DNA from 3 places in the Halanaerobium sp. ST460_2HS_T2 genome. Region 1 is predicted to be linked to each of the others. Evidence: riboswitches for the same ligand, from Rfam matches in the RefSeq annotation. Region 1 holds a riboswitch; each other region holds the start of a gene.
The links. A riboswitch is a leader RNA that binds a small molecule or an ion and turns the genes downstream of it on or off. The one in region 1 is predicted to bind S-adenosylmethionine.
Positions count from the first base shown of each region.

Region 1 (3,280 bases):
AACACCTAACTCAATTACTGCCTGCCTGGCATTTTCCACTCCAGCTGTAATTATTTCTTCAACTGAATACTTAATTTCTTGCATTTTTAAAGCATTTGCTCCAAAGGTATTGGTAGTTATAATTTCAGCACCAGCCTTAAGATAACTTTTATGAATATCAATAATTTCTTTGCTATTTTCAATATTTAATTTTTCTGGAACATCGCCAGCCTTTAACCCCCGCTGCTGAAGTACTGTACCCATTGCCCCATCAAATAAAATTATTTCTTTACCCAATTTAGCCTTTAGCTCCACAGTAAATCCCCTTTCTTCTAAGCTCACAATCTTCATACAGAAGACAATTTTTACAGTGCCTTTTTTCAAATTCTAAGTCCCCATCTTTCGAATTTTCTATTTTCTGCTCCTGCTTAATTGAATGTTCTTCTGCAGCTGTTTTCTTGTCTATAACCCCAATAATTGCAGTTACAGATTTAGTCGGAAGCAGCATATTATAGCTGGAAGCAGTTAAGCCAATTTTTTTTGGTGCCTTCAAAATCCTTAGAAATTCTTTTTGAATATCTATACCGAGATCACCATATCCAGGACTATAGCGAAATGTTATATCGTCATTCCCTTCTTTTAGTGCTTTCTCTTTAATTTCAGCTTCCACCCGGTCACAACCCTCTTCAATCGCTGTAGTGGCACAGGCGTCAAAAATCATTGACTTAGTTACAGAAATTTTCTCATAAAAGGAAATCTTTTTATCTACCTGAGCTCCAAGTGTGGCTGCCATTAGATAAATTTCCGCTGAATTTTGGAGATGTTTTTTAATACTTCTACCTTTTAAAGTTAAAGTAGTATTTTTTATTTTCACACCCTCTTTTGTATGTTCAATCGGAAATTTATGATATAGATAACGAAAATTAATCAACTCTTTTATTTCTGAAATTGATTCAGCAAGCAGACGATTTATATTCTTATCTTCTATATCTTTAGCAGTCTGTAAGTATCTTAAAACTTCTTTTCTGTCAATTTTAAATTCCATTTTAACCAACCTTTTTACCATTAATGTGGGTTATTAAAGAACCAACGGCTTCTTTTATTCTACGAGCCACATAAGGGTTGTTCATAGTATAAAGATGGATTCCATCTACTTCACTGGAAATCAAATCAACTATCTGTTCAACTGCATATGCTATTCCAGCATCTCTTAAAGCCTCAGGATTATCTTCATATTTATCTAAAATCTTCTGAAATTTATCCGGAAAATAAGCATCAGATAATTCTATAATTCTTCCAACCTGCTTTTTATTTATTACCGGCATTATTCCTGCTTCAATTGGTACATTTATCCCTTTCTCCTCTACTTTATCCCTGAATTTATAAAAAAGAGAATTATCAAAAAACATCTGTGAGATTAAATAATCCACTCCATAATCTACCTTCTGTTTTAAATACTCAATATCCTGATCCAGACTCTCTGTTTCTAAATGGCCTTCTGGATAACAGGCAGCTGCAATTCCAAAATTAGTCTGTTGTTTGATATGCTCAACCAGCTGATAAGCATAATTATAATCTCCTAATGGGTCACCATCAACAGGTTTATCCCCCCGCAAAGCCAACACATTATCAATATTCTTTGCTTTGAGTCTGGCCAGTATTTTATTTAAAGTCCGCTGATCAGAGTTAATACATGTCAAATGAGCCAGTGCTTCTACCTTATATTTTTCTTTAATAATTGAAGATAGTTCACAGGTTCGATTTTTGTGAACTCCACCTCCAGCCCCATAGGTCACACTTATATAATCAGGGTCAATATCTTTCAGCTCCTCTAAAGTTTGATAGATATTTTCAATTGGCACATCTGCTCTGGGAGGAAATACCTCCAGAGAAAATACCACTTCTTTTTCGTCAAAAATACTTTTAATTTTCATTTTAACCTCCTCATACTGCTCTACTACTTTTAAAAGTTATTTACTTATAAGCTCTAATCAAATTACTCTCTGCTTAATTATTAAAAGCTTCTAAAATTTTATGTTTAAAAAATAACATAAAAAAGAAAAAATCCACTTCTTAAGTAGAAGTGGGCTTCACAACTACTTATCTTTCAGGCTTAACCTGCTGGATTTAGCACCGGGCAGTATAACTGCTGGTTGCCGGGTTTCTCAGGGCCAGATCCCTCCACCACTCTCGATAAGACAATTTTCTATTTTTAATTACTTTACCATATTAAAAGATTTGTGTCAAGTAAATTCCAGGTTTAAGCCCTACAGTCTTCAGACTCACATTCTTCATTTTCATACTCAATTTCAACTGTAACATGATCAATTCCTTCTTCAGCAAGCAGTTTTTTAACTTTTGTTTTTAATTCAATAATGTCGTCTCTTTTTATCTGATCTTTGACAATTAGATGTGTACTCAAGAAATTTTTCTCACCCTCTAATGTCCAGACATGAGTATGATGAACAGCAAGAGCATTGCTCTGTTCAACAATTTTATGTTGTAAATTTTCAATATTAATGTCATCTGGAACCCCCTGTAGAAATATAGCTAAAACTCTTTTCAACTTTGATATAACATTATATAAAATGTAAATATTAATTAATAAAGATAAAAGAGGATCCAAAATAGGAACACTTTTAAAAATCAGAATTATACTAACAATAAAAATTGCTGTCCAACCAAGTAAATCTTCCATCAGATGCCAGCTAACCACCTCTTTATTTAAAGAACTGCCCCCTCGCAATTTTAAAACAGATATTCCATTGATTATTATCCCAAAAATAGATAAAAATAACATTCCCTCAGGATGAACAGTTTGAGGATTAAAAAGTCTTGGAACCACTTCAGATAATATAAAAAACGATCCTAAAATTAAAACTATACTGTTAATTAAAGCTCCCAGCAGAGAAAAACGAGCATAACCATAACTAAAATCATCATCTGCTTTTTTTTGCGAAAAGTTCTCCAAATACCAGGAAACTGCCAGAGAAATTGAATCTCCAAGGTCATGTAAGGCATCAGACAAAATTGCCATACTATTTGTTAACAAACCACCAATAATTTCAATAATTGAAAATGATAAATTTAAGAAAAAGGCAAATTTAATATTTTCAACTGCAGAATGATCGTGTTCATGATGGTGCTCACTCATCAGAATCACAAATATTAATCATATTTTCTCCCCCTGTATAGTTGTATTTATAAAAATTGTAGCATTTAAAAGAATTTATATCTGTTAAATAATTTCTTTATGCTAAATTTTTTTAAGAATTTATATATGATTCAAAAATATTGATAA
Region 1 is NZ_QPJF01000011.1:44,787-48,066, forward strand. Features, by position in the region: gene DFR80_RS06730 (homocysteine S-methyltransferase family protein) at 1-294, opposite strand, end outside; gene DFR80_RS06735 (Vitamin B12 dependent methionine synthase activation subunit) at 278-1,024, opposite strand; gene metF (methylenetetrahydrofolate reductase [NAD(P)H]) at 1,026-1,913, opposite strand; SAM riboswitch class I at 2,077-2,179, opposite strand; gene DFR80_RS06745 (cation diffusion facilitator family transporter) at 2,240-3,133, opposite strand.

Region 2 (3,280 bases), on a different contig from region 1:
TAATTACATAAGAGATTATTTCTTCATAAACAATTTTAATATCTTTTATCTTTGCAATCATAAAAAATTTTAATGTTAATCTTACTTTTCTATCTCCTAATAATTTTAAATTAGAATCATTGGAAAAATCATAAAATACTGCTTCAAAATCAGGAAGATACCTATTTAAATCATATTTCTCTATTATATTCTGATCAAAATAATCAGCAAAATTTTTTATTACAAGTCTTCCATTACCTCCATGGTAAAATAAAATTGGAATTATAAAAGATAAATTTTTAACTCCTTTACTTCGTTTTTCGCGCATCCAGATTTTAGCTAAATAATTAAATATCTGCATTACCGACCATCTGTCATTATAACTTTTGTGCTCAAAAAGAAAATAAACTCCATATTTTTTATCATCTAGATTTGATTTAAACAGTAAATCAGAATAATAACTGCTCTTTCCAGCATAAGAAACCGGTCTGGGATCAAGTTCACTGAAATCAACAAATTCTCTCAAGTTTTGCGGAAGATAACTCTGCAGAAAATTCCTTGTGATATCTAATCTGCCAAAGGTCTTCTTAAAGAAATCATCATGAGGTGTATTTGATTTTTCAGGCACGGCAATTTTCCCTTCTAAATATATTTTACCATAACTTAAAGCTTAAGTTCAATGATAATATAAATATTATACCATTATTTGTAAATTGTAGCAAATATAATATTTTATTTAGCTTTTCTTTTTTCTCTTTTCTTTTTGGCTGCCTCTCTCATATTTCTAAAATAAATACCTGCTCCACCAATTTCAGATGTCATCTGTCCATCAATAATATAATCAATTTTATCTTTGATTTCTTTTATTGAACTATCAAGTTCTTCAGCTTTTAAATTATAGAGTTCATTCTTAATTCTTTTTATATCATTTTTTAATTCTTCAACAGGAGCTTTAACTAAAAATTTCTTACCATTTAATAATTTAACTACTTTCATTTCAACTTCTATCAATTTTAATTCTACTTCAAATAACTTCAGTTCTTTATATTCCTTCTCCAATTCAGCAATGTCTTTCTGTAGTTCTAATAACATTTAATCATCTCCTAATATTATTTTTTAATATTAGAGAGGTAGACCCGGCTGAAAGTTATCCTAGATGCTCAGCCTTAATTTCTTCAATCTCTTCCTGCAGCATTTGATCAATTTTTGTGCTGTGATTTTCTCTTTTCTGCTTAACTAATTTTTCAAGCTTTTGATGCCACTCTTCTTCTGCATGAGGACAGAGAAACTGATCAAATCTTGTCTTCTTTTTAGCCATGGCTGAGCCAAAATCTTTATAGCCTAAAGTATTTCTTTTTACTTCACATTTACTGTCACAGACATTAAAGTACATTTCTTCTTTTTCACCTGGAGCAGTATTAAAAACTGTCAGACCAGTAGTATATGTCATAGTTTAAACCTCCTTTTTTAAACATTAAAAAAACTCTTCTCAATAAGAGAAGAGCTCATAAATAATCATCAGCATCTTTTCTTATCTTTCAGCACAACTGCTGCGAAAATTAGCACCTTCTCTGACGGGGGTTGCTGGGTTTCACCGGGTCCGTTCCCTCCACCACTCTTAATAAGATTAGATTTATTAAATTGTAATTATAGATTAACACAGAAGTTAATGAATAACAAAATATACTTAGATAATTTTTCCTGCAGGATTCTATTTAGATACAACTAATATTATAAATATCAGTTAATTAAAGATAAATAGGAAAAGGAGTTTTTAAAGTGAAATGCTTAATTTTATATTTTTCCCAAACAAATTCTACCAGAAAAGTCGCTGAAGCTATCGGCGAGGAACTGGCTGCCCATGAATGGTATCTAAAATTAAAAAATATTAAAGATGAGAAGGTTGATCATTTAGAAGAATATGATCTAATTGGATTTGGCAGCCCTGTTTATTATTTTAGACTGCCTTTTATAGTAGAAGATTATCTGAAGTCTCTGCCAGACTTAAATAATAAAGCTGTATTTTCTTTTATTAGTTATGGCAGCTATTATTTTAATGTGCCTTTTCAGATAAGAAAAATACTCAAAGAAAAAAATACAGTTAATCTGGGTTTCTATGCTGCCAGGGGTGAAGATAAATATTTGGGATATTTAAAAGAAGGAGTTCTCTTATCAGAAAGCCGCCCAAACAAAGATGATATCAGTCAGGCTAAAGAATTTACCCGCTACTTAATAGAATCTTTTCAGCAAAATACAGCTTCAGAAAATAATTATAGTTATAAAAGCAAAAATAAAAAGAATCTAATTTACAATATTGAATCTTTATTAACAAAAAGATGGCTTATAGATAAAATCTACACCAGACTCTTTTTCAGTAAAAAAAGCTGTACAGGTTGTGGTAAATGTGTCAAAGAATGTCCTCAAAATAACATTATTTTAAACAGCAAAAAAAGACCCCAATGGGGAAAAAGCTGTGAATTATGCTTTAATTGTGAGATGATATGCCCGGTACAGGCAATATACTCTTCAGCAGATATGAAAATATTTGATCCCGTTTTTAAATATAATGTTAGACAAGCTATAAATGATAATGAGATTAATTATACTGAAATTGACTATAAAAAAGGTGAAATTATAAAAAAATAGTCTTTAGTGTTCTAGCCCTCATAATAAACAAGCTGCTTTTTCAGCCTCCTGATTCCTCCTCTGGGATTCTCTACATCACCTTCATAGCGGGGTATAATATGCTGATGAAGATGCATCACCGTCTGCCCACCGGCATAATTGACATTAAAACCAATTCTGTTGTAGTATTTTAGTTTTCTCAGTTCTACTATATCCTTAAAGTGATCAGTTAGCTCATCGCATCTACTTCAAAGCCAGTTCAATCGCTTTTAAATAAGCTTTACTGCTTACAGTTGCCTCGGAGATGACATCTACATTTACTTTCTGTTCATCTATAACTCTGGCCAGAATTTTGTCTACTACCTCGGGCTGCGAGAATAAAAGATCATCAACTATTTCTATATCTGTAATCCTGTGGTCTTTAATAGTAACTTTAACCGTATTTGTCCATCTACCACCCTCATAGGTGCCGGTGTAAGTCCCATCAGTCAGAGCTGAAAGGTCAACCTCATTAATTGGCACCCGACTGCCTGAATCAAGACCGCGGCTCAGATAGAAAAGCCCACCTCCAGCAAGGAAAATTATAATTATCACTAGCAATAAAATTACTTTCCAGAATGTTTTCATTAGCCTTCACCTCGCTGCAGTTTTTCTGCAAATTCTTTAATATTTTCAT
Region 2 is NZ_QPJF01000035.1:5,382-8,661, forward strand. Features, by position in the region: gene DFR80_RS13475 (Rpn family recombination-promoting nuclease/putative transposase) at 1-607, opposite strand, end outside; gene DFR80_RS13480 (hypothetical protein) at 712-1,071, opposite strand; gene DFR80_RS13485 (hypothetical protein) at 1,127-1,429, opposite strand; SAM riboswitch class I at 1,508-1,607, opposite strand; gene DFR80_RS13490 (EFR1 family ferrodoxin) at 1,759-2,625, shown strand; partial or broken gene DFR80_RS15490 (HIT family protein) at 2,637-2,819, opposite strand; gene DFR80_RS13500 (FMN-binding protein) at 2,848-3,231, opposite strand; gene DFR80_RS13505 (flavodoxin domain-containing protein) at 3,231-3,280, opposite strand, start outside.
Region 2: another riboswitch for S-adenosylmethionine. It lies ahead of DFR80_RS13485 (hypothetical protein); the one in region 1 lies ahead of metF (methylenetetrahydrofolate reductase [NAD(P)H]).

Region 3 (3,280 bases), on a different contig from region 1:
TTGCAGAGATGTCTCTGGAAGAAAAGGTGGGACAGCTTTTTCAGATAGGATTTTCAGGACCGCAGGTTGATTCAGAAATAAAAGATATGATTGAAAATTATCATATTGGTGGAGTGATTTATTTCAGCAGAAATATAGAGAACCCAGCTCAGACTGCAGAACTTTCAAATCAGCTGCAGGAACTGGCAGTAAACTCCGGGGCAAAGCTGCCGCTTTTTATTTCGGCAGATCAGGAAGGTGGTACAGTTACTAGATTAAAAGGAGCCACGCATTTCCCCGGGAATATGGCTCTTGGTGCTGCTAATAATAAAGAATTTGCTTATTTAGCTGGCGAAGCTGTAGGTGATGAGCTAAAAAATTTAGGGATTAATGTTAACCTGGCTCCTGATCTTGATGTGAACAATAATCCTGATAATCCAGTGATCGGAGTTCGTTCGTTTGGAGAAGATCCTAAATTAGTTGCTGAACTGGGAACTTCCTATATTAAAGGGCTGCAGTCAAAAGGAGTTATTGCAACAGCTAAACATTTTCCAGGCCATGGAGATACAGCAGTTGATTCTCATCTGGATTTACCTGTAATCAGACATTCCCGCAGTCGTCTGGAAGGGGTAGAGCTTTATCCTTTTAAAAAGGCAATTGAGGCCGGGGTAGACAGTATAATGACAGCCCATATATATTTTCCGACAATCGAAAAGGAGAAAGGAATACCGGCAACTCTTTCTAAGGCTGTTTTAACTGATTTATTGAGGGAAGAACTTAATTTTAAAGGTTTAATTATTACTGATTGTATGGAAATGAATGCAATAGTCAATACTTTTGGTACTGTAGAAGGAGCTGTCAAAACAATAGAAGCTGGGAGTGATACTGTTTTAGTATCTCACAGTTACCAAAAACAAAAAAAGGCAATTAATGCTGTGATTAAAGCAGTAAAAAACGGAAGAATTAGCGAAGAGAGAATAAATCAGTCTTTAAAGAGAATTTTAAGCCTAAAGGGTAAGAGAATCAGTCTGGCAGAGCTTAAAGAAGCAGATGAAAATAAAATTAATTTTGCAGCTCATCAAAAAATTGCCAGAGAAATTGCAGAAAATGCAGTAACAGTGGTTAAAAATGAAGGAGTTCTGCCTCTAAAAAATATTGAATCAAAAAAGATCAGTGTAATTGACTTTGAAATGGGGCGAGTTTCTTTAGCTGAAGATGACGATAAAAAAAGAAATTTGTTTTTTAAATATTTACAGGAAGAATTAAATAAGGTAGAAAATATAACTTTACAAGAGGGACAAACGATTACTGTTAATAATAATAAAATAATTGACAGTGATTTAGTTATTGTCTGCACCTATAATGCTGCAGTAAACAGAGACCAGGCCAGAATTGCAGAAAAATTAGCTGTAAAATATGATGTTTTAGTTCTTGCTCTTCGTAACCCCTATGATTATAAATATCTGAATCAAACTCAGGCATTTATTACAACCTATGATTACAGTCCGGCCAGCCAGAAAGCTGCTGTTGATTTGATAAAAGGAGAAATCAGTGCCCGCGGGAAATTACCGATTAGTATTAAATAAAACAAAAGAAAGAATATTTCTTGACAGAATTACTTATCTATGTTAAAGTTATAAAAAACAATAAAACTTATCGCGAGAGGTGGAGGGACTGGCCCTTTGAAACCCGGCAACCAGCAGTTAGCTACTGCCCGGTGCTAATTCCAGCAGGAAGATTCCTGAGAGATAAGGAGTAAGTAAATTACCCACTCCTACTTTTAGGTAGTGGGATTTTTATTTTTTACAGACTTATTTACAGGCTGCAAGTAGAGTGATCACTCAAATTTATTGTTAATTAGAGAAGAGAAAATTAGAGGAGGAAATTAAATGAAATTCAAATTTGATACTTTAGCATTACATGCAGGTTATGAGGCAGATCAGAACAAAAAGTCAGCAGCAGTTCCAATTTATCAGACAACATCCTATACTTTTGATGACACAGACCATGCAGCAGATTTATTTGCTTTAAAAGAGGCCGGTGATATTTACACTCGAATTCAAAATCCGACTAATTCTGTACTGGAAAAAAGAATTGCTGCTCTAGAAGGTGGAGTAGGAGCTCTGGCAGTTTCCTCAGGACAGGCAGCAGAGGTTATTGCCCTTTTAACTATTTGTAATAATGGAGATCATATTGTCAGCGGCAGTTCGATTTATGGCGGAACCCATAATCTCTTTAAACATACCTTTAAGAATATGGGCATAGATGTTTCTTTTGTTGATTCTGAGGACCCCGAAACTTTCAAAAAGGAGATTAATGAACAGACAAAGGCTCTTTATGTTGAAACAATTGGTAACCCATCTCTAACAGTACCTGATTTTGAGAGACTTGCTGAAATTGCCCACGAAGCAGGAGTACCGTTGATAGTTGATAATACTTTTGCTTCCCCCTATCTCTGCCGTCCCTTTGAATATGGAGCAGATATAGTGATCCATTCGACCACTAAATACATAGCCGGTCATGGGAATTCTATTGGTGGTGTTATTGTTGATAGTGGTAATTTTGACTGGGATACAGGGAGATTTCCTGGGTTGGTGGAACCGGATCCAAGTTATCATGGAGTTAAGTTTCAGGAGGAATTTGGAGAAGCGGCTTTTATCATTAAAGCCAGAGTACAGCTTTTAAGAGATTTAGGCAGTGCTCCCAGTCCTTTCAATTCTTTTTTGACAATTACTGGTCTGGAAACATTAGGCTTAAGAATGGAGCGTCATTCCCAAAATGCACAGGCAGTGGCAGAATTTTTAGCAGCTGACAATAGAGTTGACTGGGTTAGTTATCCCGGGCTTGAAAGTCATGACACACATCATAATGCTAAAAAATACTTAGAAAATGGTAGTGGTGGTATGGTAGCATTTGGCATCAAAGGTGGCAAAGAAGCAGCAGAGAAGTTTATCAATCAGCTTGAACTATTTTTACATCTTGCCAATGTTGGAGATGCAAAATCTCTGGCAATTCATCCAGCTAGTACTACACATCAGCAGTTAAGTGATGAAGATTTAAAGAAAACAGGAATTTCGCCGGAATTAATCAGATTATCAATTGGAATTGAAGATATTGCAGATATTAAAAATGATCTCGATCAGGCTCTAGCAGCATCGGAAAAGTAATGTTAAGTATAAATTAAATATTTGTCTTTAAGTGCCGGGAGAAAGTTTCTCAGTGATTGAATAGGGGAACTTTTTTCCGAACTTGTAAATTAAAAATTTCTAAAAAGATTTTGAGAAGCTAGGAGTGAGAAGAA
Region 3 is NZ_QPJF01000005.1:63,396-66,675, reverse strand. Features, by position in the region: gene nagZ (beta-N-acetylhexosaminidase) at 1-1,565, shown strand, start outside; SAM riboswitch class I at 1,630-1,734, shown strand; gene DFR80_RS03610 (O-acetylhomoserine aminocarboxypropyltransferase/cysteine synthase family protein) at 1,869-3,146, shown strand.
Region 3: another riboswitch for S-adenosylmethionine. It lies ahead of DFR80_RS03610 (O-acetylhomoserine aminocarboxypropyltransferase/cysteine synthase family protein); the one in region 1 lies ahead of metF (methylenetetrahydrofolate reductase [NAD(P)H]).